One region of the Flexivirga sp. genome, then DNA from elsewhere that is predicted to be linked to it. Evidence: riboswitches for the same ligand, from Rfam matches in the RefSeq annotation. Region 1 holds a riboswitch; the other holds the start of a gene.
The links. A riboswitch is a leader RNA that binds a small molecule or an ion and turns the genes downstream of it on or off. The one in region 1 is predicted to bind cyclic di-AMP.
Positions count from the first base shown of each region.

Region 1 (13,813 bases):
ACGTCCGCGCTGGTGCCGTCCTCGACGATCCGGCCGCCATACATGACGGCGACGCGGTCGCAGACCTCGCTGACCAGGGCCAGGTCGTGGCTCACCAGGATGAGCGCGAAGCCGCACTCGGCCCGCAGTCGCAACAGCAGCTCGATGACCTGGGCCTGGACGGTGACGTCCAGGGCGGTCGTGGGTTCGTCGGCGATGATCAGCTTGGCGTCACGCGCCAGCGCCATCGCGATGACGACCCGCTGCCGCTGTCCGCCGGACAGTTCGTGCGGGTATGACGACAGGGTCCGCTCCGGATCCAGTCCGACCAGCCCCATCAGCTCCTCGGCGGAGCGGGTGCCTCCGCGCCGAATGATCTGGCGCAGTTGGGATTTCACCGTCATGGCCGGGTTCAGCGCGGACAGCGCGTCCTGGTAGACCATCGCGATGTCCCGGCCCATCAAGGCACGCCGACGACCGGGTTTCATGCCGATCAGCTCGGCGCCGTCGAAGGTCATCGACCCGCTCACGCGGGCGCCACGCGGCAGCAGCCCCATGATCGCCAGCGAGGTCAGCGACTTGCCGCTGCCGGACTCGCCGACCAGGCCGAGCACCTCGCCGGGCCGGACCGCGAGGTCGACGCCGTCCACGATCGACACGCCACGGTGCCGCTCGGGGAAGTCGATGTGCAGGCCGCGCACCGTCAGGATCGGATCCGCGTCTGGCACCGGGCGGGCGGCCGCACGCTGCGGTGGCGCCGCCACCGCCAGCCCCGGCCGCGCCGCGGCGGGGGCGGCACGGGGGGTGACTCCGCCGGCCGACTCCTCGGCCGCCGAGGCCGCCGAGGCCGGTCCCGTCGAGACACTCGATCGAGCCGCCGGTGCCGCCCAGGCGTCCGAGATCCCCTCGGACAGCACGTTGAGGCACAGCACCGTCACCAGGATCAGCAGGCCGGGGAAGAACGTCGCCCACCAGGCGCCGGCCTGCAGGATCTGCTGGCCGTAGGCGATGACCGAACCCCAGGACGACTGCGCCGCCTGGCCGGGCAGTCCGCCGCCGATGAAGGACAACGACGCCTCGAAGATGATCGAGTCGGCGACCATCACGGTGGCGAACACCATGACCGGCGCGGCGCAGTTGCGCATCACGTGGCGGCGCAGGATGTGGAACCGCCGGGCGCCGATGACCTGCTCCGCGGCGACGTAGTCCTCGCCGTACTGCGACAGCACGTTGGCGCGCACGACGCGCGCGATCGACGGCATGAAGACGAAGCCGATGGCGAAGATCAGCACCGAGAGCCGGTCCTTGCCGTAGGCCACGACCAGCAGCGCGGCCAGCGCGATGGCCGGGAAGGCCATCACGATGTCCAGCAGTCGCATGATGATCTCGTCGACCGCCTTGCGGCTGGTGGCAGCGATGGCGCCGAGCACCGACCCGAAGACCAGCGCGAATGCCGCGGCACCGAAGCCGACTTCCAGGGAGCGCCGGGTGCCGACGACCAACCGGGAGAAGATGTCGCGTCCGGAGGCGTCCAGCCCGAACCAGTAGGAGCCGTCCGGTCCGGTGCCGACCGCGCCGAGGCCGGTCTGCGTCGGGTCGTGCGGCGTGAGCAGCCCGCCGAAGATCGCCACCACGATCAGCACACCGACGAAGCAGAGTGCGATGCGCGACGGGATCCCCAGCCGGGACAGGCTCATCGAGCGGGTGCCGGGGTTGTTCGACAGCTTGCGGGTCAGCGCCGCACGGTATCCACGCATCAGTGGCCTCCTCGCAGCCTCGGGTTGGCCACCATGTAGAGCAGGTCGACGACCAGGTTGATGACGACGAAGCAGGCTGCGATCACGAGGATCGTGCCCTGTGCCAGCGACGTGTCGTTCGTCGTGACCGCCTGCATGACCAGCGTTCCCATGCCGGGCATCTGGAAGATCGCCTCGATGATGATCGTGCCGCCCAGCAGGTAGCCGACCCGCAGGCCCAGCACGGTGAGCGGGTTGACCAGCGCATTGCGCAGGACGTTGCGCCCCACGACGATGTATGGCGGCAGGCCCGCGCCATACGCGGTGCGCACGTAGTCCTTGTCCAGCTCCTCCACCATCGAGGTGCGCACGATCCGCGCGAGTGAACACCCGACCGGCAGTGCCAGCGAGATGGCCGGCATGACCATCGCCTTCAGGAAGCCGCCGAAGTCCTCGCCCGGGTTGACGTAGCCGGCATTCGGCAGCCAGGTGTGACTGACCGCGAACTGCTGAATCAGCAGCAACGCCAACCAGAACGACGGGATCGAGATGCCCGCCATCGACACCACACGGACCGCGTGGTCCGGCCACCGGTCGCGGTAGAGCGCCGCCACGATGCCCAGCAGCATGGCCAGCACGAACGCCAGCAGCACGCCCAGCACGGTGAGTTCGAGGGTCACCGGCAACGCCTCACCGACCAGGCCGGACACCGACTTGTTCAGCGACTGGGTGGTGCCCAGGTCGCCGGTGAGCAGGTCGCCGATGAAGTGGATGAACTGCACCGGCGGTGCCTGGTCGAGCCCGTGCGCGTGGTTGTATGCCGCAATCTGCTCCTTGCTGGCACTGTCGCCCAGGGCGGAGACCGCCGAGTTGACCGGCGACAGCCGCATCACCAGGAAGACGAACAGGGCGATGCCGAACAGCAGCGGGATCAGTGTCAGTATTCGCCGGAAGATCAGGCTCAGGACGTGAGCCACGCGAACACCTCCTCGAATGGTGGCTGGTTGAAGATGGCGGGCAGCGCCCGCAGGGACGTCAGACCGGCTTGGTCTTCAGGAAGTACAGGCCCGTGGTGGCGACCGGTTCGAAGCCGGAGAGCTTCTTGTCGTCCCAGCCGGTGACCATCTTGGTGTGCACCACCGGGTAGAGCGGTGCCTCGTCGGCGATGAAGTCGATCGTCTTCATCCACATCGCCTTCTGCTTGGCCTTGTCGGACTCCTTGGCCGCCTCGTCCAGCCAGTCGGCGACCTTCTTCGCCGACGACTGCTGCCAGTGGAAGCGGTCGGTCGGCCAGGTCGCGCCGTAGTAGAACCAGCGCAGCAGCAGGTCGACGTCGACGCCGTACACGGTCGGGTCGCCGGAGGCCAACAGCACGCGGAAGTCCGGCTTGGAGATGAGCCCGTCGGGGGCCGGTGCGTAGACCGACGCCGACGGCGCGGTGTTGAGCTTCGCGGTGACACCCACCTGTTTCCAGGCGTCGATGATCAGCGGCGCGGTCGATGCGACGGCGCCGGCGTCGGTGGTGACCAGTTCGATCGACAGGTTGGACGCACCCGCCTCGGCGAGCAGCTTCTTGGCCTTTGCCGGGTCGTGGTTGTAGACGGTCGAGGCTTTCTGGAAGTCCGGGTTGCCCTCGTCCAGGTAGCTCTGGGCCGCGGTCGCGTAGCCCTGGAAGGCGGTCTTGATGATGGCGTCGGTGTCGATCGCGTAGTGCAGTGCCTGACGAACTCGCTTGTCGTCGAAGGGTTTCGCCGCACAGTTGAACATCAGGAAGATCTGGTTGAAGGCCTGCTTGGCCTCGACCTTCTTGGTCTTCTCCAGCTGCTTGACGTTGACGAAGGGCACGGCCTCGATCGCCTGGGAACGACCGCTCTGCAGGTCGGCGATCCGGGTCGCGTCCTGGGTCGTGCTGTGCCAGACCATCTTGGTGGCCTTGGCCGGGTAGCTGCCGTTGTAGTTCTTGTTGACCGAGAAGGTCAGGCCGCTGTTGGGGTCGGCGGAGTCCAGCACCCACGGGCCGGAACCGATCGGCTTGTCACCGAACGTCTTGGCCAGCGCGGCGGTCTTGGTCTTGGCCTTGGGCACGATCTTGATGACCGAGATGCGGGTCGGGAAGAGCGGGAACGGCTCCTTCAGGGTGAACTCGGCCGACGTCGCGCCGGTTGCCTTCACCGAGGAGATGAACGAGATGAACTGCGACATCAGGTTCGCCGGGTCCAGCGCCCGGGTGAAGGACCACGCGACGTCCTCGCCGGTCACCGCCGAGCCGTCGGAGAACTTCGCCCCGTCACGAAGTTCCACGGTCCACTTCAGGCCGTCGGCGCTGGCCTTGGGCTGCGCCTTGGCCAGCGCGAGGTACGGCGCGCGGCTGGCCGGGTCGAGGTCGACCAGCGCCTCGAAGATGTGCTGGTTGGCGGCTGTCGCGACCGCGCTGGAGTGGTTGGCCGGGTCGAGTGTCCCGGAGAGCTGGAAGGCCAGCGTCGCCGAGATGGTGGACGAACCGCCCTTGCCGTCACCCCCGCCGGAGGTGCCGCTGGACGGCCCGCAGGCGCTGACCGAGGCGGCGATGCCGGCAGCCGCACCGAGCACGCCGGTGAATTTCAGGAACTGACGGCGCGAGGTGCCGGTCAGTCCGGCAGGATCGAGCGGTGACTTCTTGCGGGACACGACGGCCTCCAGATGAGCGACAAACGATGAATGAGAGCGACCATACAAGACATCAGACGTCTGATGTTGGGATACGGTAATTTCGTCGAGCCGAATTTCGAGCGATCCCGAGGGGGACGTATGAGCACCATGGAGGGACGACCGCGGACCGCGCAGCTGCAGGTCGTGGAGCAGATCAAGCGCTACATCGTCGACCACCGCCTGCACGCGGGTGACCCGCTGCCCACTGAGCCGGAGTTGATGAGCGTCATCGGCGCCAGCCGGTCCAGCGTCCGCGAAGCGATCCGCACGCTCAGCGCCCTGGACATCGTCGACGTGCGCCACGGCCACGGCACCTTCGTGGGCGCCCTCTCCCTCAGCGCGATGATCGAGAGCCTCGCCTTCCGCTCGCTGCTCGGCACCACCTCCGACTACCGCGTGCTGTCCGACGTGGTCTCGGTCCGTCAGTTGATGGAGCAGGGTTTCGCCCGGTTGATCATCGACGGCCTGGACACCGACCAGCGTGGCAAGCTGGCCGATCTGGCACGGCAGATGTGCGAGCTCGCCGATCGCGGCAAGCCGTATGTCGAGCAGGATCGCGCCTTCCACCTGCTGCTGCTGCAGCCGGTCGGCAACGACCTGGTGGTGCAGCTCACCGGCGCGTTCTGGGAGGTGCAGTCGCGGGTCGGTGCGACCCTGGACGTCAGCGACCGCAGCTGGCAGCGCACCGCGCACGCGCACGTCGAGATCGTCGAGGCCGCCGCGGCGCACGACCTGGACCGGCTGCACGCCGCGATCGAGGAGCACTACGCGCCGGTCAAGGAACAGATCCAGCGACTGGCCGCGTTGGCCGCCGCAACCGATCCGCTGCCCGAGGAGCGTCCAGGTGCCTGAGTTCGATCTGCCACTCGAGCAACTGCGCGACTACCTGCCCGAGCGCCGCGAACCGCAGGACTGGCGCTCGTTCTGGGACACCACACTGGCCGAGGCGCGCGAGCACGATCTCGCGGTCCAGGTCCGCCCCGGCGCTGCATACCTGCCGAACGTCGTCACCCGTGACGTCTCCTTCGCCGGCTTCGGCGGCCACCGCATCAACGCCTGGCACATCCAGCCGACCGGCACGGTGCACGGCACCGTCGTGCAGTTCCTCGGGTATGGCGACGGACGGGGCACGCCGCTGGACTGGCTCGCCTGGCCGGCAGCGGGCTTCGCAACCCTGGTGATGGATACCCGCGGACAGGGCGCCCGCGCCCGCCGCGGAGGCAGCACCGGTGACCCGGCCGGCAGCAACTCGCCCTACGTCGAGGGCTTCCTGACCCAGGGCATCCTCGACCCGCGCGACTACTTCTACCGGCGGGTCTTCACCGACGCGGTCCGTGCCGTGGAGGCGGCGCTCACCCTCGACGGCACCGATCCGGACCGGCTCGCCGTCGCCGGCGCCAGCCAGGGCGGCGCCATCGCACTGGCCACCAGCGCGCTCGCCGGCGACCTGGTCCGTGCCTCGATCATCGGGGTGCCGTTCCTGGCCGACGTCCGCCGGGCGGTGCGCCTCACCGAGCAGCGCCCCTACTACGAACTGGTGGCGTTCCTCGGCACCCACCGTGCGCACGCCGAAACCGCCTTGCGGACAATGGATTACGTCGATGGCATCACCATGGCGGCGCACGCCACCGCACCAGCGCGGTTCTCGGTCGCGCTGATGGACACCATCTGCCCGCCATCCGGCGGCTTCGGCGCCTACAACCACTACGCCGGGCCGAAGCAGATCGAGGTCTACCCCTTCAACAACCACGAGGGCGGCGAGGCCGACGACCAGATCGCTGCCATCCGGTGGTTGCAGGACCTCTGGCGCTGAGTCGCCGCCAGCGGTGGCGAACGCGTGCATAACCGGCAACGGTCGCTGCTTGGGCGACGCAGCGGCGACCGCCGACGGTGAAGTGATCACGCTCGACACCGGCAACTGATTCCGGACGCTCCGGTCCGCCTACTGCCACGATGGGCTCATGACACCAACCCAGGAGACCAAGGTCGTTCGCGCCACCCGTGAGATCGACGCCCCCGCGGCGACCATCTTCGAGCTGATCGCCGACCCGAGTCGGCAGCCGGAGTGGGACGGCAACGACAACCTCGCCGAGTCCGCGCCCGGACAGCGGGTCCACGGCGTCGGCGACGTCTTCCGCATGACGCTGACCGGTGACGGAGTGGTGCGGGAGAACCACGTCGTGGAGTTCGAGGAGGGCCGCCGTATCGCGTGGCGGCCCTCCGAGGTGGGCGCACCGCAGCCCGGTCACCTGTGGCGGTGGGAACTGGAGCCGGTGGGCGAAGGCCGGACCAGGGTCACCCACACCTACGACTGGTCGCAGCTGCAGGACGCCAAGCGGCTGCGGCGGGCCCGTGCCACGACCTCGGACAAGTTGTCGGCATCGCTCGACAAGCTTGCTGCTGCAGTCGAGTCCGCGTGACCGTCGAAGGTCAGGAGGACTCCCCGCGCAGTTTCGCCAGCCGCGACTCCAACCTCTCCACCCGGTGTGCGTTGCCGTCCAGGGCGACATACTCCTCGCCGAAGCGGTAGAGCAGCGCGTCGTCCAACCGGCGTACCGCGCCCGGCGGAGTGCGGTACGCCATGCGTTCGTCGATGGGCGCAGCGTCGACGGTGCGCAACGTGTCGGCCAGCTGCGTCAGCGACTCGATGCCGAGCTCGTGCACCAGCCCGGCCATCCACGCGTAGTGGTCGGCGCGCGACCATGCGGCGTCGTCGTACTGACCGGCAAGGTATGCCGCCAGCTCCCGCGAGGAGATGCGATCGGCGCTCGCGCCGTTGGAGAGGGTCTCGGCGACACCCGAGCGCAGCTTGTCGCGGATCGTGGAGAACTCGCCGTCGGCGACCTCCAGCAGCCCGGCCGCCAGGGTGAACCGCCGGTCGAAGTCGGCGCGCTGTTCCGGCGGGATGCTGCCCTTGTAACGGATGTCGTGCTCGAACTCCGCCCACGCGTGCTGCAGCACGGTGCGGATCTGCACCTGCACCCGCCGGTCCCCGAGCGCCGGATGCCGGGCACGATCCTCGGCGTGGATGCGGACCTGCAGGTGCCTGCTGGCATACCCGAAGCGGCCCTCGCTGGCCGTCTCCAGCCCGAGGTCACGATCGTCGAGGACCTCCGTCTCGGCGGCGAGCAACTGCACCACGGCATCCACGTCGCCGCGCACGTAGGTGATGACACGAACGCCGATGGTGTCGCCGATGTCGCGGACCGGGTCGGCATACAACGGCACCCCGTCCACCTCCCGGCTGGCCTTCTCCGCGAACGACGCCACCGTCTTGGCCCGGCCGTCCACCGACAGGTAGTTGAGCCCGGCGTCGTCCAGCACCCCGGCGATCAACTCCACCGCAGCGGCCGCAGCCCGCTCCACCATCGGGAACTGCACGGCGTACTCACGCCGGGCGGCACCCACCACCTCCGCGCGGCTCTGCTGCGTCGGTGAGTGCCGCGACGGCCGCAGGTCGTCCGGCAACGTCGGCGTGACGATGTATCCGGTGGCGACGTCGCCGTATGTCGTCAACCGCTCGGGCGCCTGGTGAGCGAGGAGGGCGACATACGCGCAGATCACGGCATCGATCGGATCCTCCGCCGCGCGCAGCTGCGCCTTGCGGGTCGCCTGCTGCACCGTGTCGGCCAGCTGCTGCCAGTGCTCGCTGTGCCTCAGCCGGAGGGCCGGCTTCGCAGTCTCCAGCGACTCCAACAACCGAAGCAGGGTCAGCAACTCACCCTGCAACTGCTCGATCGGCCGACCCGGCTTGTTCTTGTACTTCAGGCTCTGCCCGAGCCGGAAGAGCGCCACGGTCGCCGGGTGCGGATAGACCTCGAGAGCTCGCCGCGACGCCCGCGACGCCGGATCGATGTCCAGGCCCAGCACGTGTGCGATGCGTCCGCCACGGGTGCCCTCGGCGAATGCCGGGTTGCCGGTGTTGGCCGGGTGCGCCCCCGCCTCGTATGCCGCGAAGTCGCGGCCCAGCGCCTGCTCGGCCGGCCGGCTCCCCTTGGCGTTGTTGACGATCAGCGGCGCGTCGATGCCGACCACGCACGCACCCGGCGCCGCAGCCCGGACGGCGTCGACGATCTCCTCGTCCGTGCGGACCGTGCTCGCGTGCCGCAAGGTCCCGCTGTCGTCGAGGACCGCCACCCCGGTGGGATTCTTGGTGCCCCAGGCAAGATCGAGGCCGACGAAATGCATGCCTGCAGCATGCCGCATCGACGCGCACGCCCGTGCGTGCAGCACCGATCTGCGGCGTTCCGCCTCGTACCATGTCGTCATGCCGAACAGCACCCAGGGACGCGGTGACGGCGAACGGTCCGCGAACGACGCCTTCATGGACCAGTGGGCCGATCCGGACAGCGCCGACGGTTCCGACGACTACGGGGACGGGCCGGAGGACGGCTACGACGACTACGACGAGTCCAGGCGCCCGGCGCCCGGCCTGCTGCCCGGTGCTCTGATCGGGGCCGGCATCGCAGCACTGTGCGCCGTCGGCATCTACCTGCTCGCCGGCGGCGGCAACGGACACGACGCGGGCACCGGCCAGCGGACCGTGACCTACACCGAGCAGGGCGCGACACGGACGGTCACCCAGGAGGCCACGTCCGACCCCGCGAACGACAGCACCTTCACCAGCACCTCGACCGTGACGCTGCCGCCGAAGACGACGACCGTGCAGGTCACCCGGCCCGGCACCGAGCGGACCGTCACCAGCACCGCGACGACGACCGCCACCACCACAGCCACCACCACAGCCACGACGACAGCCACGGCGACCGTCACCACCTCGGCCCCACCGGTGACCACGACCGTCACCCGGACGATCGGTCCGCCGCCCGGACCGGTGATCAGCCCGGGCGGCTGATCAACCGGCCTTCAGCTCGTCGGGTGCCGCGTCCAGCGCCTGCTGGATCGCGTCGATGAGCCGCTGCGCCGACCCCGCCGTGAGTTCCAGGGCGATGCGCCGGCCCGGCCCGGCGCTCGGATCGGTCAGGTCCACGTTGAGCGTGTGCTCGGCCATCGCGTGGACCGGGTGGTCGTAGTAGGCCGCCGCATCGTTGACCCGGAACCACTTCCCGCCCGGACCCTTGGCGCTGCCGTCCACATCCGTCGTGACGGTGATGTAGGTGCACATGTCTCAGCCCTCCAGGTGCTGGTGGAAGAAGGATTCGATGCGTTCCCAGCCGTCGTTCGCCGCGGCCACCACATAGGACGGTCGGTCAACCGCGAAGAAAGCGTGGCCGGCGTCGTCATACGAGAAGAACCTGTGCGGCTTGCCGTGCTCGGTGAGGATCCGGTCGAGTTCGGCGACCTGCTCCGGGCCGGGGAACTTGTCGTTCTTGCCGAACAGCCCCAGCAGCGGTGCCCGCAGCTGCGGCAGCAGCGGCACCAGGTTCGTGACGTCGAGCGGGTAGTCCGCACCAGGGGTGCCGGTCACGAAGGCGCCGTAACAGTCCACCGCCGCGTCCAGGTTCACCCGGCACGCCGCGAGGACTGCGTGCCGCCCGCCCGAGCAGTGGCCGATCACGCCGACCTTGCCGTTCGCGTGCGGCAATCCGCGCAGGTATGCCGCCGCCGCCTCCACGTCGCCGACCAGCTGCTCGTCCGGTATGCCGCCCGCTGCCCGCACCGCCGCGGCAGCGTCGGACGGCTCCGCTCCCGGAGCCTGCCGCGAATACAGGTTGGGACACAGGGCGTCATACCCCAACTCCGCGAAGCGGCGGACCATCTCCTTGGTCGCCCGGTCGTAACCGGGCAGATGATGGATGACCACGACACCGCCACGGCGGGTGTCGCCGTCCGGTGTCGCCAGGTAGGCCTCGATCTCGGCGCCGTCGGCGCCGGTGAGACGCACGGTCGTGGCGTGCAATGAGTCAGACATATTCATGGTCTATCAGAAGGATCTTGAGCGTCCCCGCACGACTCACGACGCGTGCTGCTGCACGACTCAAGACGCGTGCTGCTGCACGACCCTCCCGAGTCGCGGCAGGGCCTGCTCGACGTTGTCCTTGGCCTTGCCGCGCAGCCCCTTGTAAGCACGCTTCAACGGCTCCCGCTCGGTCGCCTCGGCCCGCGCGTCGGTGACCGCCAGCAGTGCATCGGCGGCCTCGTCACCACGGCCGGCGAGGTACTGCCCGAAATCGCCCGCCCCGGCGAAGTCGTCCCAGAATGGCTGGAGGGCAGAAGCGACCTCGGGCAGCATGCGATCGGTCGCATCGGCCGCGATCGTCGGACTCACCTTGCGCACGGCGGCATACCCACCCTTGATCGCGACCCCGGTGAGACCCTTCTTGTCCTTCACCTCCGCGTCGATCACCGCAACCAGATCGGCAACGACCTGCGGACGACGGTCAGCGGCGAGCAGCGTTTCGGACAATGACATGGTGCAGCCTTTCGGGGACGCGTTTGGTGCGGGAATGCACGAACCCGCCGCACCCACGAAGTGCGACGGGTTCGAACGAGTGGTGTGACAGCTCAGATGCGGCCGTAGCCGGACACACCGCTGTAGATCGGGCGGACGCCGACGGAACCACCGGGGTGGTTGGCGTCGATCATCATGCCGTTGCCGACATAGATCGCCACGTGGTAGGCGTAGCTGCCGTTGCCGAAGAAGATCAGGTCTCCCGGCTGCGGCGTGCTCACCCGGGTCGCCATCTGCATCTGCGCGGTGGCAGTGCGCGGGAGCGACTTGCCGACCTGACCGTAGACGTAGGACGTGAAGCCCGAGCAGTCGAAGCCGGCCGGGCTGGCGCCGCCGTAGACGTAGGGCGCACCGACATACCGCTCGGCGATGCCGACGATGCCACCGGTGGCGGCCGGCGGGGCCAGCGTGGTGACCGGGTTGCTCACCGGGGCGCTGACCGGGTTGCTCGCCGGCGCCGGCTGAGCCGAGCGGTCAGGGCGGGTGGCGCTGCGCGACACCGAGGCGGTGCGCGTGCGCACCACCGGCTTGGGAGCCTCATAGCGCTTGGCGGCGACCGGGGCAGCGAGCTGCGCCTGCGCCGGCACGGCGCTCAGCTGCGACTCGGCCTTGGTGGCCTGCAGCGGGTTGGCCAACGCCTGAGCGCGGGAAGCCTGGGCGGCGAAATCGACCGAGCTGGAGCCGGTGATCGACGCGACACCGGTCGTGGCAGACGCGGCCTGCGGTGCGGCGATCGAAGCGACCAGACCACCGGCGACCGCGACGGTGGCCGACACGCGAGCGGTGGAGTTGAAAGTCGTCGTCAGCTTGCCCGGGGCGCGGTGACGACCGCGCGGACCAAGAATGGACACAGAACACCTCTCCGTCGCCTACGAGGTGAGCTGTCGGGCTCGGGCTGGAGATACCCGGCTCCGGTGCGGCAGCCCCGTGGTGCTGCACCGAAACTTCGCCCCGAGGGCGGCTTGCGCCACCCGGAATGGGTCCCCCGCTCCTGCCTGGCGGAAATTCGTTGCACCCGATCAGCTGGCAGGACTCGGCGTTGCCTCACGGGAACCCGCCGAGTGGCGGGCCGGGGAAAACGGTACACAACCCCGGACGGAAAGTCACAGTGAGGTCACGAACTGGTCAAAGAAAGTTCTGGTGGGCTGCGAGGATCGTTGCAAGGACGCCGAATCAGCCCATGGCGTCAGTCAGTCCCCGGGTGTCAGCCGGGGTCAGTCAGCCGGGGTCAGTCAGTCGGCGTCGACGAAGACGTGCATGGCGACGTCGCGGGGCAGCGACACGGCGTCACCGCCCTCGGCGCGCACCAGGACCCGATCACCCTCGAGGCGCACCTCGACCTTGGCGTCCGGGGTGATGCCGCCCGCGGTGAGCACGCTCAAGGCATCCTGGTCGGCCTGGGCCGGCTCACCGACGCGGCGGACCACGAAGCTGGCCGGCTGCTCGGTGCCGACCTCCGTCATCGGGCGCACGCCGTCGCGGAACTGCACACGCGTGCCCTCCTCACCCAGCTCCTCCAGGCCCGGGATGGGGTTGCCGTAGGGCGAGATGTGTCGTTCGCGGAGCATCGCCAGGATCTTGCGCTCGACCCGCTCGCTCATGACGTGCTCCCACCGGCAGGCCTCGTCGTGCGCGTATTCGAGCTCCACACCGATGACGTCGACCAGCAGCCGCTCGGCGAGCCGATGCTTGCGCATCACCCGGGTGGCGAGCGTCCGGCCGTGCTCGGTGAGCTCCAGATGCCGGTCACCGGCCAGCGTCAGCAGCCCGTCGCGCTCCATGCGGGCCACCGTCTGGGACACGGTGGGACCCGAGTGCCCCAGACGCTCCGCGATGCGCGCGCGCAGCGGCACGATGCCTTCTTCCTCCAGGTCGAAGATCGTGCGGAGATACATCTCGGTGGTGTCGATCAGCTCGCTCACGGCACAAGCCTGCCACTACGGGCCGACAGGTGCACGCCAGCCTCCCGCCACGCCCCCGTCGCGGGATCGCCGCCGCTGCCCACAACCCGTCACGAAGAAATTTCGGTCGACTTTTCGCTCAATAAGTTCGGGAATCCTTCCCGCTCACGCTACGTTCTTCTTCTTGGAAGCCGTGGGGCTCCTCCCCCCTGACCCGCGGCCTCCCGAACCGTTCGTTTTCACGGGCGGGGTGAGCACACCGCAAGGTGCAGCTCGGACGGCTGGCGCACCTCCCCTGGGCGCCAGCCGTTCTTGCTCTCGGCGTCGGTCCCGGCCGGGCTCGGCCCGCCGGCCGAAGGGCGGAGCCAGGACAGCCGACTAAATCTGTTGCTTCCCACCCGGCCCTCGTCCTAGCGTGGGAGCACACGAGAAAGGAGGTGGTCCAAGAGTGATTTCTCAAAGGACGCGTGAGGTGGTTGCGCGCTAGCGCAACCTTCGTATTCGTCGCCGGCCACCTCCGGTGTGCCGACGGAACGGACGTTCGGTAGCTACTCCAACGCAGCCACCGCGGCCCGTGGGCGCGCGATCTCGTCCATCGCGCTTGCCGGTTCCACCGGCAGCCCACGGGCTGTCCCGTGTCTTCTTGCTCGACTCCTCACCCGCCGGCGTCCGCTTCTCGTGCAGTTGACTGGTCTTGCCCGTCGTCTAGGGCTGACGGCGCTCGATTTCCCAACTGTTCGCGTCGGCGAGGTCGCCATCGCCGGTGCGCACGAAGACGAGCCGGTCGTGCAGTCGGCTGCTGCGGCCGGCCCAGAACTCCACCTCGTCGCAGCGCACGACATACCCGCCCCAGAAGTCGGGCAGCGGGACGTCCTCCGGGCTGCCGGTGTCCGGCCACTTCTGTTCGTATGACGCCACGGCCGCCTCGAGCTGGGCGCGGCCGGCGGCCGGCCGCGACTGCTCCGAGGCCCACGCGCCGATGCGCGATCCGTACGGCCGGCTGCGAAAATAGTGCGTCGATCGCTCGACCGACATCTTCTCGGCAACACCGACGAAGCGGATGGCCCGGAACATCGGCGGCCAGGTCAACGCCGCGG
Region 1 is NZ_JBQCGS010000039.1:544-14,356, forward strand. It holds gene ACTHL4_RS06155 (dipeptide/oligopeptide/nickel ABC transporter permease/ATP-binding protein) at 1-1,736, opposite strand, end outside; gene ACTHL4_RS06160 (ABC transporter permease) at 1,736-2,692, opposite strand; gene ACTHL4_RS06165 (ABC transporter substrate-binding protein) at 2,751-4,382, opposite strand; gene ACTHL4_RS06170 (FadR/GntR family transcriptional regulator) at 4,503-5,255, shown strand; gene ACTHL4_RS06175 (acetylxylan esterase) at 5,248-6,216, shown strand; gene ACTHL4_RS06180 (SRPBCC family protein) at 6,365-6,823, shown strand; gene ACTHL4_RS06185 (DUF429 domain-containing protein) at 6,834-8,672, opposite strand; gene ACTHL4_RS06190 (hypothetical protein) at 8,671-9,258, shown strand; gene ACTHL4_RS06195 (DUF6295 family protein) at 9,259-9,528, opposite strand; gene ACTHL4_RS06200 (dienelactone hydrolase family protein) at 9,532-10,275, opposite strand; gene ACTHL4_RS06205 (DUF6918 family protein) at 10,342-10,776, opposite strand; gene ACTHL4_RS06210 (C40 family peptidase) at 10,869-11,666, opposite strand; cyclic di-AMP (ydaO/yuaA leader) riboswitch at 11,667-11,826, opposite strand; gene ACTHL4_RS06215 (metal-dependent transcriptional regulator) at 12,048-12,737, opposite strand; gene pdxH (pyridoxamine 5'-phosphate oxidase) at 13,422-13,813, opposite strand, start outside.

Region 2 (15,083 bases), on a different contig from region 1:
GCCCGCAGGTGACGTAGACCAGCGTGCCCACGCCGACCACCAGGTATGCCGCCACCCGCCACCACGGCCAGCGCACGCCGTGTCGTCGCGCCGCGGACAGCAACCACAGGTAGCCGGCGAGCAGCAGCAGCGCCAGCACGATGCCGACGGGGTCGAAGCGCCAGGCGGTCACCCAGCTGGTGACGCTGAAGGGTGCGGGGGCAAGACCGGTCACCTGAGAAGTATCACCGGGTAACCGCAACGTTTGCTGAGGATGCGGAGTCGGCGCTGTCGCTCGGGGTGCCATCGCCGCCGTCGTCGTGGACGTACTTGCTGCCGCGCAGCAGGCTGGCGATCGCCGCGACGACCATCATCGCCGCGGCGGCACCGAAGACGACGATCAGTCCGTCGTGGAACGGGCCGGACAGCAGGTGCGGGAAGAACTCCTTGCCGGTCAACGTGGAGGCGTTGGCGGCCGGGATCTTGTCCAGCGTGCCGGTCGGACCGAGCAGGCTCTCGATCGGGTTGTAGCCGAGGAAGGCCGCGAACATCGACCCGACCGGAGGCAGCCCGGCGATCTGGTCCGCCACCGAGGAGGGCACGTGCTGGGCCAGCAGACCGGAACGCATGGCGTGCGGCAGGTTCTGGGCGAGGCCGGCGATCATCAACGAGAAGAAGATGCCGATGGACAGGGACGTCCCCGAGTTGAAGAACGTCGCACGCATCCCGGAAGCGGCACCCCGCTCGTGCGCGGGCACGGAGTTCATGATCGCGGTCGTGTTGGGTGCGGAGAACATGCCCGAGCCGATCCCGTTGACGAACAGCAGGGTGGCGAAGATCCAGTAGTCGAAGTTCACCGGGATGAGCAGGAACCCGATGAAGGTCGCCGCGGTGATCAGCAGCCCACCGCTGGCGAACGCTCGCGCCCCGAACCGGTCGGACAGGAAACCGCAGACGGGGCCGGCGATGAGGAAGCCGATGGTCAGCGGCACCAGGAAGATGCCTGCCCACAGCGGGGTCGATTCGTAGCTGTAGCCCCGCAGCGGCAGCCAGATGCCCTGCAACCAGATGATCAGCATGAACTGCATGCCGCCGCGGCCGATCGACGCCAGTAGGCCCGCGAAGTTGCCGGCGCTGAACGCCTTGATCCTGAACAGGCTCATCGAGAACATCGGGTTCTCGACCCGGGTCTCGATGACGCAGAAGGCGATCAGCACGAGTGCGCCGCCGATGAGTCCGGCCAGCACCCACGGACTCGTCCAGCCCATGGTGTGCCCGCCATACGGCTGGATGCCGTAGGTGATCGCGACCAGGATCGCGGTGACACCGATCGCGAAGCTGAGGTTGCCTGGTATGTCGAGGCGTCCGCGGCGCGTGGTGCCCAGCTCGTGCAGCGATTTGTAGGCCCACACGGTGCCCAGCACACCGATCGGCACGCTCACCCAGAAGATCGCCCGCCAGTGCCACTCGGACAGGATGCCGCCGATGATGAGGCCGAGGAACGAGCCGGCGATCGCCGCGACCTGGTTGATGCCCAGCGCCATACCGCGCTGGGTGGCGGGGAAGGCGTCGGTGAGGATCGCGGTGGAGTTGGCCATCAGCATGGCGCCGCCAACGCCCTGCACGATGCGCCAGACGATGATCCACATCGCACCGGTGCCGCCTCCGGCCGGGTCCAGCGACAGCAGGATCGAGGCGACCGTGAAGACCACGAAGCCCAGGTTGTAGATCTTGACCCGGCCGAACATGTCGCCCAACCGGCCGAGGGTGACCACCAGGACGGCCGACACGACCAGGTAGCCCATCAGCGTCCACAGCAGGTAGCTGATGTTGCCGGCGCCGAGCGGGTCCAGGTCGATGCCTCGGAAGATGGCGGGCAGCGAGATGATCACGATGGAGGAGTTGATGGTCGCCATCAGCACGCCGAGCGTGGTGTTGGACAGCGCCACCCACTTGTAGCGCGGATGATCGGCCTCGAAGCGCCGGCGCGCGCCGCGAGTGCGCTTGCGGCTCTGGCCGGGAGTGGACGGGGCGTCGCGGTCGGGGACGGGGGCTTCGGTCACGTCGGTGTGGGCTCCAGGGTTGCTGTGGTGCTCGGTCGACGGCCACGACAACTGAAGTCATTAGCCGAGGTAACTATCAACATAGCACCAGTATGGAAAATCGTCCTCGGGATGATCCGTTGCCCGGACGCCGCCCGGGCGGGGCGCCTCGAACGTCTAGCCTGACGGGGTGACCACATCGACAGCCGTTGCCGTCATCGGAGCCGCCGGACGCATGGGCAGCGCCGCCTGTGCCGCGATCGAGAACGCCGCCGACTTGACGCTCGTCGGCCGGTATGACGCCGGCGACGCGCTCGGGGACCTCGGCGGCGCACAGGTCGCGGTCGACTTCACCGTCCCGGACTCCTCACCCGCCAACGTCGCCCATTGCGTCGAGCACGGCATACACGCCGTCGTCGGCACCACCGGCTGGACCGCCGAGCGCCTGGAGAAGCTGGAAGAGCAGCTGGCAGAGCATGATTCGGTCGGTGTGCTGATCGCGCCGAACTTCGCGATCGGCGCGCTGCTGATGATGTCCTTCGCGCAGCAGGCCGCGCGCTTCTACGAGTCCGTGGAGATCGTGGAGACCCACCACCCGGCGAAGGTGGACGCGCCCTCGGGGACCGCCGCGCGCACCGCGGGGCTGATCGCCCGGGCGCGCGCGGACGCGGGGCTCGGCCCGGTGCCCGACGCCACCGCGAGCGACCCCGACGGCGCCCGCGGCGCACAGATCGACGGCATCCGGGTGCACGCGCAGCGGCTGCGTGGTCGCGTCGCGCACCAGGAGGTGTCGTTCGGCGGTGAGGGCGAGGCGCTGACGATCCGGCACGACTCGTTCGACCGGGCGAGTTTCATGCCCGGCGTGCTGGCCGGGGTGCGCGCCATACCCGACCACCCGGGTCTCACCGTCGGACTCGAGCACTTCCTCGGACTGGACTGACATGAACACCGCGATCGTGACTGTGATCCGCAATGACGTCGACAGCGGCCCCGGCCGGATCCCCGACTGGGCGGCCGCCGCGGGTGTCGCCGTCGACCTGATCAAGGCCGACGAAGGCGAGGCCGTGCCGCGCCGCGCCGACGGACTGGACGCGGTCGTGCTGCTTGGCGGGGGCTTCCTGCCCGACGCCGACGACCGCAAGCCCTGGCTGCCCGCCGAGCGGGCCCTCGTCCGCGACTGCCTGGACCACCGAGTCCCGGTGCTGGGCATCTGCCTGGGTGCGCAACTGCTGGCGCACGTCGGCGGAGGCCGCGTCGAGGGCGACTACGGTATGCCGGAGAAGGGCGTCACCCGCCTGATGCCGCAGGCTGACGCGGCCGATGACGTTCTGTTCCAACCGCTTTCGGGTCATCCCACGGTCGGCATCGAGAGTCACCGGGACCAGATCACCGAGCTGCCGGACGATGCCCGGTTGCTGATGTCGAGCGAACGGTGCCGGCACCAGGCCTTCCGGCTGGGCGACGCCGCGTGGGCCACCCAGTGGCACCCGGAGTCCAGCGCCGAACGGGTCGCCACCTGGGACGAAAACAACCTGCGCACGCTCGGCTTCGATCCCGCGGACGTCAAGCGCGTCGCCCAGGAGCGCGGCGCGGAGCTGGAGCAGACCTGGCAGGCGTTCTTCGGCCGATTCCTGGACGTGGTGCGCGCCCGGGCCGTCGCTCGGCGTGGGAGCGTCATTCGGTGAGTTCCGACCGCGGGGAGGAAAACGTCAGTCGGTGAGTTTGGCGCGCAGCTGGTCGAGTTGGGCCTCGGACCAGCCGACCGACCGCAGCCACCCGGCGACCGAGCCGTACTCCGCGTCGATCGCCTCCAGCACATGCTCGATGGTGTCCGGCCGTGAATGGTGCGCGGTCATCGGCACGTCACGCAGATTGTCGGCGTAGCCGGGCAGTTTCTCCAGCCGCCGCACGATGCGTTCGGTGCGTTCGGTGCTGGCCGCGTAGTCGGCGATGATCGCTTCCCGGGGCACCTCGGCGACCGACAGTGCCATCGCCACCACCGTGCCGGTGCGGTCCTTGCCGGCGGCACAGTGCACCACGGTCGCGCCCTCGCTGGTCGCGATGACGTCCAACGCCGCGGACACCGAGTCCGGGCGCCGGTCCAGGTAGCCGAGGTAGTGACTCGCGCGCGGGTTGTCGTTGCGCTGCGGCTCCTCGGCGTTGTGCCAGGGGAGCACCAGCACGTCGCGCGTGTCGATGTCCTTGTCGTCGGGGAAGAGCGAATGGTGATGGTGCGCAACGGTGTCCAGCGCCTGCAACGGTCCGGGACCGGTGATCCGCAGCTCGACGTCGCTGCGCAGGTCGACGATGTCGGTGACCTGGTGGTCCTGCACCAGCACCTGTATGTCGTGCTCGGTCAGATCCTGCAGATTGTCCGAGCGGACCAGGCGGTGGGGTTGCACGGCGCGACCGTCGGAGGTCGGCAGGCCGCCGAGGTCGCGCATGTTGACCACGCCGTCGAGGTCGATCCAGCAGGGCTGCGTCGCGGAGGGTTTCGTCACGACTCCACCGTAGATCGTCAGCCGACGCCGGCAGCCCGCAGCAGGGCGGCGGTGGCTGCTGCGGCCACGACCACGACCAGGAAGGGCGCGCGCAGTAGCAGGCACACGATGGCGACCGTCAGCCCGGCGGCGCGTGCGTCGACGGTGAGCGACCCGTGGCCCGTGGTGAAGGTCTGCACCGCGATCAACGCCGCCAGCAGCGCCACCGGCAGGTAGTGCATCACCCGGTCGGTCAACGGATGGTCCAGCACCCGCTGGGGCACGACATACCCGGCGAACTTGGTGGCGAAGGAGAGCGCGCTGGCCAGCAGCACGGTGGTCCAGAGATTCATATTTCCTGTGCCGTGGTGACGGTCCGATCCGGCAGGAGACCGGCGGCCACGGCGGCCAGCGCGGCGACCAGCACCGGTATGCCGGACGCGGTGTGCGGTGCGACCAGCAGAGCGATGAGTCCCGCGGCGACGGCGACCAGCTGGGAGCGGCGGGTCCGCAGACGGGACCAGACCAGGGCGCAGAACGCAGCGGGTGCCGCGGCGTCCAGGCCGTAGCGGGCGGGGTCGCCCATGGCGTTGCCGAGCGCGGCACCGACCGCGGACATCAGTCCCCACAGCACGAAGACCGACAACCCCGTCCACCAGAATCCGATCCGCGACAACGCTCGGTCGGATTGGGTGATCGAGACGGCAGTGGATTCGTCGATCGTCAGGTGGGCGGCCAGCGCCCGGCGCCAGCCGGTCGCCTGCAGCAGCGTGCTCACCTGCAGGCCGTAGAAGCCGTTGCGCAGACCGAGCAGCGTCGAGGTGCCGATCGCGCTCGCGCCGGAGCCGCCGGCGCCGATCACCCCGACGAGCGCGAATTGCGATCCACCGCTGAACAGCAGCAGGGAGAGGGCGACCGCCTGCCAGAAGCTGAGGCCGGCGGCGACGGCCAGGGCGCCGTAGCTGATGCCGTAGGCGCCGGTCGCGACGCCGACCCAGATCCCTTTGCGGGCAACGGTTCGGGCCACATCAGTCGGCGCCTCGGATGTGCCGGCGGCACGGTCGGGCCCCACCGTGCTCATGGGGCGTCGGTTCCGTGCGGGGTGCGTCCCTCGGAGTCAGAGGCAGCGTCGGAGACAGCGTCGGAGTCGGTGAGCGAGGCGGTGAGACGTATCTCGCGGGCGGTGCGACCGTCGGCCGCGACGACCCGGTCGCGCCAGGCGCCGTCCGGCCGCAGGCCGGCGGCCGACAGGAACGCTCGCGTCTGGTCGTCGTCGGCCAGCAACCACATCGTCAGCGCGCCGAAGTCACCGGCGCGCAAGGTGTCCACGGCGGCATTGAGCAGGCGGGAGCCGTTGCCGGCACGGCGGTGCTCGGGGCGCACGCCCAGCGTGTAGATCTCGCCGGTCGCCGGATCGGTGTTGTCGGCGGGGCCGATCGCGACGAAGCCGACGACGGCCGCGCCCTCGGTCGCGACCAGCAGCCGGTGCCGCGGGCTCGGCGGGTTGCGCAGGGACTCGCGCCAGGCGGGCTCGAAGGCCGCCGGGGTGAACGCGGCCGCGACGTCGGCGTCGACCAGCGGGCCGTAGGTGTCGCGCCATACGGCTGCCTGCACGTGGGCGACCGCGGGGACGTCGTTCGCGCGGGCGGTGCGGACCCCGGTGTCGCTGGTGGGGGAGTTCATCGGGCCAGCTTTTCATCCCCGCCGACGCGGGCGCGCCCGGGACCGTGCGGCCGCGCTCGCACCGATCGCGCCGGTCTGCGAAACTGCCATGCGTTGTGAGTCTGCTGAAGTCCTCCGGCGTGCGACATCGCCGCCCGCAGTTCCACCCGCTCACCGTGGCGGCGGTGGAGCGCCTGACCGACCGTGCCGTGGCGGTGTCGTTCGACATACCCGACGAACTGCGCGAGACCTTCCGCTTCGAGCCGGGCCAGCACCTGACGCTGCGGGCCACGATCGGCGGCACGGACGTGCGCCGTTCCTATTCGATCTGTATGTCGCGTGCACAGGCGGCCGGGACCGGCCGGTTGCGCATCGCGTCCCAGGAGGTCGACGGGGGCGCGATGTCGGTGTGGCTGAACCGGGTGGTCCGGCCGGGGGACCGCATCGAGGTGCTCGCCCCGTTGGGCGACTTCGTGTGTCCGACGGTCGACACCGAGCGCGAGATCGTGGCGATCGCCGCCGGATCCGGGATCACCCCGGTCATCTCGCTGGTCCGCACCGTGCTGGAGGAGGAGCCGGGCACCCAGGTGACGCTGATCTTCGGCAACCGCACACCGGACAGCACGATGTTCCGTGCCGAGTTGGAGTCGTTGGCGGAGCACTGTGCCGCTCGCTTCGACCTCATCGAGGTCTTCTCTCGGGACAGCTCCGGCGCCCGGGACCCGCTGCTGACCGGGCGCATCGACGGCGCCAAGGTGCGGCAGATCCTGCGGCGCACGGGGGTGGCCGTGCCCGAGGTGGACGAGTGGTTCCTGTGCGGACCGATCGGCCTGGTCCACGACGTGCGCACGACGATCGTCGGCGAGGGCGCCGAACCGGCGAGCGTGCACCACGAGGAGTTCTTCCAGGAGCCGGTGCCGGCGCCGGCCGACTGAAGGTGTGCCGCCCGCGGCCTCGAGGTCGCGGGCGGTCAGTCGAAGGTCGTGCGGCCGGGGTCCTGCTCGAAGAACGCCCGCACCAGCGGCCGGTGCGCCGGGATGATCGGCAGACGAGCCGCTTCGTCCTGGGTGAACCACGCCGACTCGGTGACCTCGTCGGAGACGCCGGGGGCGCCCGCGACGACGTGCGCGCGGAAGCACACGCCGAAGATGGCCCGTCGACGACCGTCCGGGTAGACGATCACCACGTCGGGGTTGCTGTATGCCGCCAGCACCCCGTCGACGGCGACGTGCAGTCCGGTCTCCTCCCGCGTCTCCCGCACCGCGGCCTCCGACCAGGTCTCGCCGACCTCGACCCCGCCGCCCGGCAGACACCACAGCCCGTTGTCCTCGCGGCGGGTCAGCAGCAACCGGCCTGCGTCGCCGACGGCGCAACTGGCTCCGGCCTTGATCTCGGTCGCGCCGGCCTGCGCGGAGCCGGCGATGCGCGGGCCGACGTCCACCTGTGCTCGGGGTCTGCGGCGCTCGTAGGTCACCACGGTCCAGCCGTCGTGCGGCTCGCGGGACACCTCGTGCCAGATCGGGGAGTCGGTGAGCGGCCAGCCGGGAAACACCGTGTCGCCCTCGGGATCCAGCGGGATCTCGGAGATCAGCATCCGGTCGACGTAGGGCGCGAACAGCTCCCACACCTGTGCGCCGCCGGTGACGAAGAAGTCCTCGTCGCCGGCCAGGAAGAGCGCCTGGTCGACGCTGTGCGCGACCTCGACACCGTCCGCTGACCAGTCGGGGTCACGGGTCAGCACGATGTGCCGCCGGCCCGGCAACAGGCCGTGCGACTCGAAGGTGCGCCGCCCCATCACCATCGGATGACCCATGGTCGCGGCCTTGAAGCCCTTCTGCTCGCCCGGGACCCGCCACGGCATGGTGCCGTCGCGCCCGACGACGCCGTTGCGCGCGACGGCGGCGATGAAGCTGATCGTCATGCGGGGTCCTCGGTGCTCATACCGCGATCGGGGCCTTGATCGTGGGCGCCGCGACGTAGCCGTCGAGGGCGATGTCCGGCAGGTCGAAGGCGTCGATCTCGCGGATCTGCGGGTTGAGCCGCAAGGTCGGCAGCGGACCGGGCTCGCGGGTCAGCTGGAGCCGCGCCTGGTCCAGATGATTGAGGTAGAGGTGCGCATCACCCATGGTGTGCACGAATTCGCCGGCTACCAGGTCGGTCACCTGGGCGACCATCGCGGTCAACAGCGCGTAGGACGCGATGTTGAACGGCACGCCGAGGAAGATGTCGGCCGACCGCTGGTAGAGCTGGCACGACAACGAACGGCGGCCGTCCTCGGTGGGTCCGCCGACGTAGAACTGGAACATCGTGTGGCACGGCGGCAGCGCCATGTCGTCGACATCCGCGACGTTCCAGGCCGAGACGATGTGCCGGCGCGAGTCGGGGTTGGTGCGCAATCCCTCAATCAGCCGGTGGATCTGATCGATGGACCCGCCGTCGGGCGTCGGCCACGACCGCCACTGGTGGCCGTAGATCGGTCCGAGGTCACCGTTGTCGTCGGCCCACTCGTCCCAGATGGAGATCTTGCGGTCGTGCAGCCACTGCACGTTGGTGTCGCCGCGCAGGAACCACAGCAGTTCACCGATGATCGAGCGAAGATGCAGCTTCTTGGTGGTCAGGGCCGGGAAGCCGGCGGTCAGGTCGAAGCGCATCTGGTGCCCGAACACCGACAAGGTGCCGGTGCAGGTGCGGTCCTGCTTGCGAGTGCCTTCGGAGATGACCCGAGCGAGGAGGTCGAGGTACTGCTTCACGGGAGCAGACGCTATCAGCGGGGCCCGACAGGGCGATCCGGCCGCACGCACCCAATGTGACCTAGATCACATTGGGTGCGTGTAACACTTTCCGGCGGCCCCCGATGTACCCGTTGACCGCGTCGTCACCCGGACCCCCGAGCGGGTGACGACGCGATCAGTCATTCACCGGGGCGGCGCTGTTCGGCACGCGGAAGGCGACGGCACGCGGCCCGCGGTCGCCGCTAGCCTGGACGCCATGACGCAGCCCTCCGGTAACCCCTTCGGCACGATGATCACCGCGATGGTCACGCCCATGCACGACGACGGTGGGCTCGATCTCGACGGGGCCCAGCGGTTGGCGGCATACCTCGTCGACCAGGGCAACGACGGCATCCTCGTCAACGGCACCACCGGCGAGTCCGCGACCACCACCGACCAGGAGAACGTCGACGTGGTGCGCGCGGTCGCCGAGGCGGTCGGTGATCGCGCGATCGTCATCGCCGGCGTCGGCACCAACGACACCGCGCACTCCGTGGCCGCCGCGCGCAACCTCGCCGCGGCCGGCGCCCGGGCCGCGCTCATCGTCACCCCCTACTACAACCGCCCGCCGCAGGCCGGGGTGCTCGAGCACTACCGCACGGTCGCGGCGGCGACCGACCTGCCGGCGATGGCTTACGACATACCCGGCCGCACCGGCACCGCACTGGCGCCCGACACCATTCGCGCGTTGGCCGAGGTGCCGGGCATCCGGGCGCTCAAGGACGCCAAGGGCGACCTGGCCACGAGCGCGCCGCTGATGCGCGAGACCGGCCTGCTCTGGTATTCCGGCGACGACGCCCTCAACCTGCCCTGGCTGGCCCTCGGCGCGACCGGCATGGTGAGCACGGTCGGCAACGTCGCCAGCGCCCGGCTCGTGTCGCTGCTGCGCGCGGTCACCGCGGGCGACCTGGCGGCCGCGCGCGAGATCAACCACGGCCTGGTGCCGCTGGTCGCCGCCGTCATGAACGTCACCCAGGGCACCATTCAGGCCAAGGCCGCCCTGCGCCTCATGGGCGTGATCGACTCCGACTTCTGCCGGCTCCCACTGGTGCCGGCACCGCAAGAACATCGCGCGATCCTGCGCGATGCCCTGACCGCACAAGGACTGATGTGAGCCATCCCCATCCCGAACTCGAAGAACCCCCCGCACTGCCCCAGGGCGGTGTCCGGGTAGTCCCGCTCGGCGGACTCGGCGAGGTCGGCCGCAACATGACGGTCGTGGAGTATGACGGCCGGCTGCTCGTCGTGGACTGCGGCGTACTGTTCCCCGAGGACCACCCCGGCGTCGACCTGATCCTGCCCGACTTCGAATACATCCGGGACCGGCTGGACGACATCGACGCGATCGTGTTGACCCACGGCCACGAGGACCACATCGGGGCCGTCCCCTACCTGCTGCGCCTCAAGCCCGACATCCCCCTGGTCGGATCGACGCTGACCCTGGCGCTGGTCGAGGCCAAGCTGAAGGAACACCGGATCACGCCATACACGCTGGCGGTGAAGGAGGGCGGCAACGAGAAGATCGGGCCGTTCGACTGCGACTTCATCGCGGTCAACCACTCCATCCCCGACGCGCTCGCGGTCTTCATCCGCACCGGCGGCGGCAACCTGTTGATCACCGGCGACTTCAAGATGGACCAGCTACCGCTGGACCGCCGGATCACCGACCTGCGCGCTTTCGCCCGTGCGGGGGAGGAGGGTGTCGACCTCTTCCTGACCGACTCCACCAACGCCGAGGTGCCCGGGTTCACCACACCGGAACGCAACATCGCCCCGGCGATCGAGCGAGTCTTCCAGCACGCCGAGCGCCGGATCATCGTCGCGTGCTTCTCCTCGCACGTGCACCGCGTGCAGCAGGTGCTCGACGCCGCGGCGACCCATGGCCGGAAGGTGGCGTTCGTGGGCCGGTCGATGCTGCGCAACATGGGCATCGCGGCCGACCTGGGCTACCTGCACGTGCCCGACGGCGTCCTGGTCGACCTGAAGAAGATCGACAACTTCGCCGACAACCAGATCGTGCTCGTCTCGACCGGGTCACAGGGCGAGCCGATGGCAGCGCTGTCCCGGATGGCGAACGGCGACCACAACACCATCGACATCGGCACCGGCGACACCGTGCTGATGGCGTCCTCCCTCATCCCGGGCAACGAGAACGCCGTCTACCGGGTCATCAACGGCCTGATGCGCCGCGGCGCCAGCGTCATACACAAGGGGAACGCGTTGGTCCACGTCTCGGGCCACGCCAGCGCCGGCGAGTTGCTCTACTGCTACAACATCGTCCGGCCCCGCAACGTCATGCCGATCCACGGCGAATGGCGGCACCTGGTCGCCAACGGCGAGCTCGCCGTCGCCACCGGAGTGCCCGCCGAACGCGTGCTGCTCGCCGAGGACGGCGTCGTGGTCGACCTGGTCGACGGCCGCGCGCGCATCGTGGGCGCCGTGCCCTGCGGCTACGTGTATGTCGACGGCTCCCTCGTCGGGACCACCGACGAGACGATGCTGAAGGACCGCCGCATCCTGCGCGACGAGGGCTTCGTGACGATCATCGTGGTGCGCGACGCCGACACCGGCAAGATCGTCAGTGGCCCGGAGATCCAGACCCGCGGCTTCGCCGAGGACGACGACGTCTTCGACAAGGTGCGCCCCAAGCTGGAGGCGGCCTTGGAGGAGGCCCGCCAGAAGGGCATCAGCGACACCTACCAGCTGCAGCAGGTCATCCGGCGCGCCGTGGGCGGTTTCGTCGGAGGCAAGCTGCGCCGGCGCCCGATGATCATCCCGATCGTCATCGACGCGTAGGTCACACCGAGTATCCCGCTACTGTCGCGAGTTTCTCGCTCGAATCGGCCGCTTCCGGCGACAAACTCGCGACAGTAGGGACTTAGTCGCGCTGGGTGGTGGCTCTTCGGAACTCCGGCTCGGCGGCGGCGTCGGCGTTCGGCATACGTCCACCATCGCCGAGAGAGCAGTTGTCGTCGTGGTGACGCGCTCATGACGACAACAACTCATCTCTCGATGAGCCAGCGACGGAGTCGACAGACGACGAAGGCCCCGGTCCACATGACGTGGACCGGGGCCTTCGGTCGATGATCACCGCACGGGGACGGTGATCATCGGCTGATCAGATCAAGCCGGCAGGTTGAGGTGCTGGCCGACGAAGATCAGGTTGGGGTCGTTCACGGTGCCCTTGTTGGCCGAGAACAGCGCCTGCCAGCCACCCTTGACGTGGTAGCTCTGTGCGAGCTTGCTCAGGGTGTCGCCGGACTTCACGGTGAAGGTCTTGCCCGAGAGGGCGACCTTCGGCGCGGAGTCGACCTTCTTCGGCGCGGAGTAGGACTTCGTCGGAGCCTGGGCGCGCTCGGCGGAACGCGACACCTTCGGAGCCGTGTAGGTCTTCTTCGGCGCGGTGTAGGTCTTCTGCGGTGCGGCCTGGGGAGCTGGCGCCGGGTTGACGTTCGGCGAGCCGCCGCCACGGGTCAGACCCGCGCGCACGGAGCAGACCGGCCAGGCGCCGGGACCCTGTGAGGCGAGCACCTTCTCGGCGATCGTGATCTGGGCCGACTTGCTCGCCAGGTTGGCGTTGGAGGCGTAGGCGCCACCGCCGAAGGCGATCCAGGTCGAGTGGGTGAACTGCAGGCCACCGTAGAAACCGTTGCCGGTGTTGATGGCCCAGTTGCCACCGCTCTCACAGGCGGCGACGCGGTCCCAGGTGGAGACCGACGCGGCGTGAGCGTCACCAGCGGTGGCGACGCCGGCGGCGGCGAGGGCTGCGGCGGCGGCAACCCCGATGCCGACGACGCGGGTCTTGCTGTTGAGGTTCTTGCTGAGGTTCATTGATTCCTCTCCTGACGTGCGCATACGGGGTTAGCTGTCGGGTCGGGCTGTCAGGTGCCCGGCAGGTTGTCGGCCTGCTCTCACCCCAAGACCGCGTCGCGGCCGAAATGGGTTCCCCATCCTCGTTGTGCCTCCGGGACCATCCCGGATCGTGGTGGCCGCTCAACGAGGTTGTGCGCAGCGGACCACAGGCAAATGGCGGAGTCGTGCCGGGTTGCACTCTCCGTCGATGGATGTTGCTTCGCCAGGGGGACGAAATTTCAACCACCGATCGTCGAAGGTACGTGGTCGCGAGGCGATTTCCAAGTCGAACCGTGACCATTTCGTGACTTTTTTGAGAAGTGTCGCCGGAGTCACACGCATCGTGTTGCTTGCATCACTCCAGTCCCAGTGGTAACAGCACCCGGGTGTGCCGCGGGTGGGTGACAATGCCGGGGTGTCACATTCGGGCCCTGCCGCCGCTGCGCCGACCCGCCGGACCTGGCGTTCGGGCCGGCGTGGGCGCCGGCATCCGGACCGGCATCGCACCCGGCGACGGGAGGCACACACGGTCGGGTGGTGGTCGCTCGCCGCGGTCCAGGTGCTCGTCGCGGCGGGCGTGTTCGTTCGCTGGCTGGACGTCACCTGGCTGGTGCCGCTGGTCCAGGCGCTGTTCCCGCTCTTCGGCATGGCCGCGGTCGTCCTGTTCGTCCTGACGGCGGCCCTGGGGCACCGCTGGCTGGCGCTCGTGGCGCTGCTGGTCGCCGTGACTCCTGCCGGCCTGGGGTTGCTCTCATTGCGCAGTGACACGGTGGCGGCGAGCGCACACGACGAGGTCGTCATGACCATCAACCTCGAATTCGGTCACGGTGATCCGGCACAGGTCGTGGCAGCGGCACGCAACCAGCACGTCGACACGCTGGTGCTGGAGGAGTGCACGGCACCGGAACTCGCGGCGCTGCGGCGCCACGGGCTCGACGATGTCTTGCCGCACCAGGCGGGTCGGGCCGCGCCGGGCATCCGGGGGACCGTGGTGCGCAGCGTCCACCGGCTCGCGCCCGTCGCCGAACATCCGGGCGGCCGGTTCCCCAGCAGCCCCGACGTGCGGGTGACGACGGCGGCCGGCGACTTCCGACTCCGGGCGGTGCACACGCCGGCCCCGCTGCCGGACATCGTCGACGACTGGCACGCGGCGCTGCGCGCCCTGTCCGTATGGCGCCACGCGCTGCCCGCCGGTCAGCCGCTCGTGCTGGCCGGGGACTTCAACGCGTCGTCCGCGATGCCGGCCTTCCGCCAGCTGACCGACGGCCTCACCGACACCAGCCGGGCCACCGGGTCCGGGTGGCGGCGGACCTGGCCGCACGGCAAACGGGTGCCACCGTTCATCCAGCTGGACCATGTGCTCACGCGTGGTTTCGGCGTCGTCTCCGACGGCACGGTGGCCATCGCCGGCACCGACCACCTGGGCTACTGGGCGCGGCTGCGGGTGGATCGACCCCGCGGCACGCCGGCTACCAGGGGAGTGGCTCGCTGACGTCCCGCGGGTCGGCAGGAGCCGACCAGCCCTCGTCGGTGTGGACGTAGGACAGCGACGGCCCGTGCTCGACCAGCTGACGCACGGCAGCGACGAGCCGGTCGACGTGTTCGCCGGTCGTGGCCAGCCCGAGGCTGGCGCGCACCGCGGTCGCGTCCGCGCCGACCACGGCGTCGCATAGCAGGTGGGCGCAGAACCGGCCGTCGCGCACGGCGATGGCGTGCTCGTCGGCCAGCACCTGCGAGACCAGCGACGGGTCGTAGCCGTCGATCGTGAAGGTGACCACGCCCACATTGGGCCGGTCGCCGAGCACCTGCACGATGCGGACGCCGTCGGTCGCGGCCAGCCCGCCGTGCAGTCGCGCGTAGAGGTGGGCCTCGTGCGCCTCGACCGTGGCCCGGTGACTGCGCAGCGTGGCGCAGGACGCTGCGATCGCGATGGCGCCCACGGCGTTGGGCGTGCCGCCCTCGTGGCGCGCCGGGCCGGTCTGCCAGCGGGTGTGGTCGTGCGCCACCCGCGCCGTCGCTCCGCCGGCGGGCAGGTAGGGCTCGGCGGCGTCCAGCCAGTCGCTGCGGCCCGCGAGCACACCGGCGCCGTACGGGGCGTAGAGCTTGTGGCCGGAGAAGGCGACCCAGTCGATGTCGAGGGCAGCGAGGTCGATGCTCACGTGCGGTGCGTACTGTGCGGCGTCCAGCACCGTACGCGCCCCGAACCGACGTGCTACGGCTGCGAGTTCGGTCACCGGCCAGATCTCCCCGGTGACGTTGCAGGCGCCGGTGACGACGACGAGGGCGTGCTGGGCGCC
Region 2 is NZ_JBQCGS010000018.1:47,178-62,260, forward strand. It holds gene ACTHL4_RS03115 (cytochrome c oxidase assembly protein) at 1-214, opposite strand, end outside; gene ACTHL4_RS03120 (MFS transporter) at 225-2,042, opposite strand; gene dapB (4-hydroxy-tetrahydrodipicolinate reductase) at 2,212-2,961, shown strand; gene ACTHL4_RS03130 (type 1 glutamine amidotransferase) at 2,963-3,706, shown strand; gene ACTHL4_RS03135 (tyrosine-protein phosphatase) at 3,731-4,522, opposite strand; gene ACTHL4_RS03140 (AzlD domain-containing protein) at 4,540-4,854, opposite strand; gene ACTHL4_RS03145 (AzlC family ABC transporter permease) at 4,851-5,582, opposite strand; gene ACTHL4_RS03150 (N-acetyltransferase family protein) at 5,579-6,184, opposite strand; gene ACTHL4_RS03155 (FAD-binding oxidoreductase) at 6,280-7,098, shown strand; gene ACTHL4_RS03160 (dihydrofolate reductase) at 7,134-8,084, opposite strand; gene ACTHL4_RS03165 (thymidylate synthase) at 8,101-8,913, opposite strand; gene dapA (4-hydroxy-tetrahydrodipicolinate synthase) at 9,152-10,048, shown strand; gene ACTHL4_RS03175 (ribonuclease J) at 10,045-11,730, shown strand; gene ACTHL4_RS03180 (transglycosylase family protein) at 12,058-12,765, opposite strand; cyclic di-AMP (ydaO/yuaA leader) riboswitch at 12,770-12,907, opposite strand; gene ACTHL4_RS03185 (endonuclease/exonuclease/phosphatase family protein) at 13,202-14,278, shown strand; gene ACTHL4_RS03190 (aminotransferase class V-fold PLP-dependent enzyme) at 14,256-15,083, opposite strand, start outside.
Region 2: another riboswitch for cyclic di-AMP. It lies ahead of ACTHL4_RS03180 (transglycosylase family protein); the one in region 1 lies ahead of ACTHL4_RS06210 (C40 family peptidase).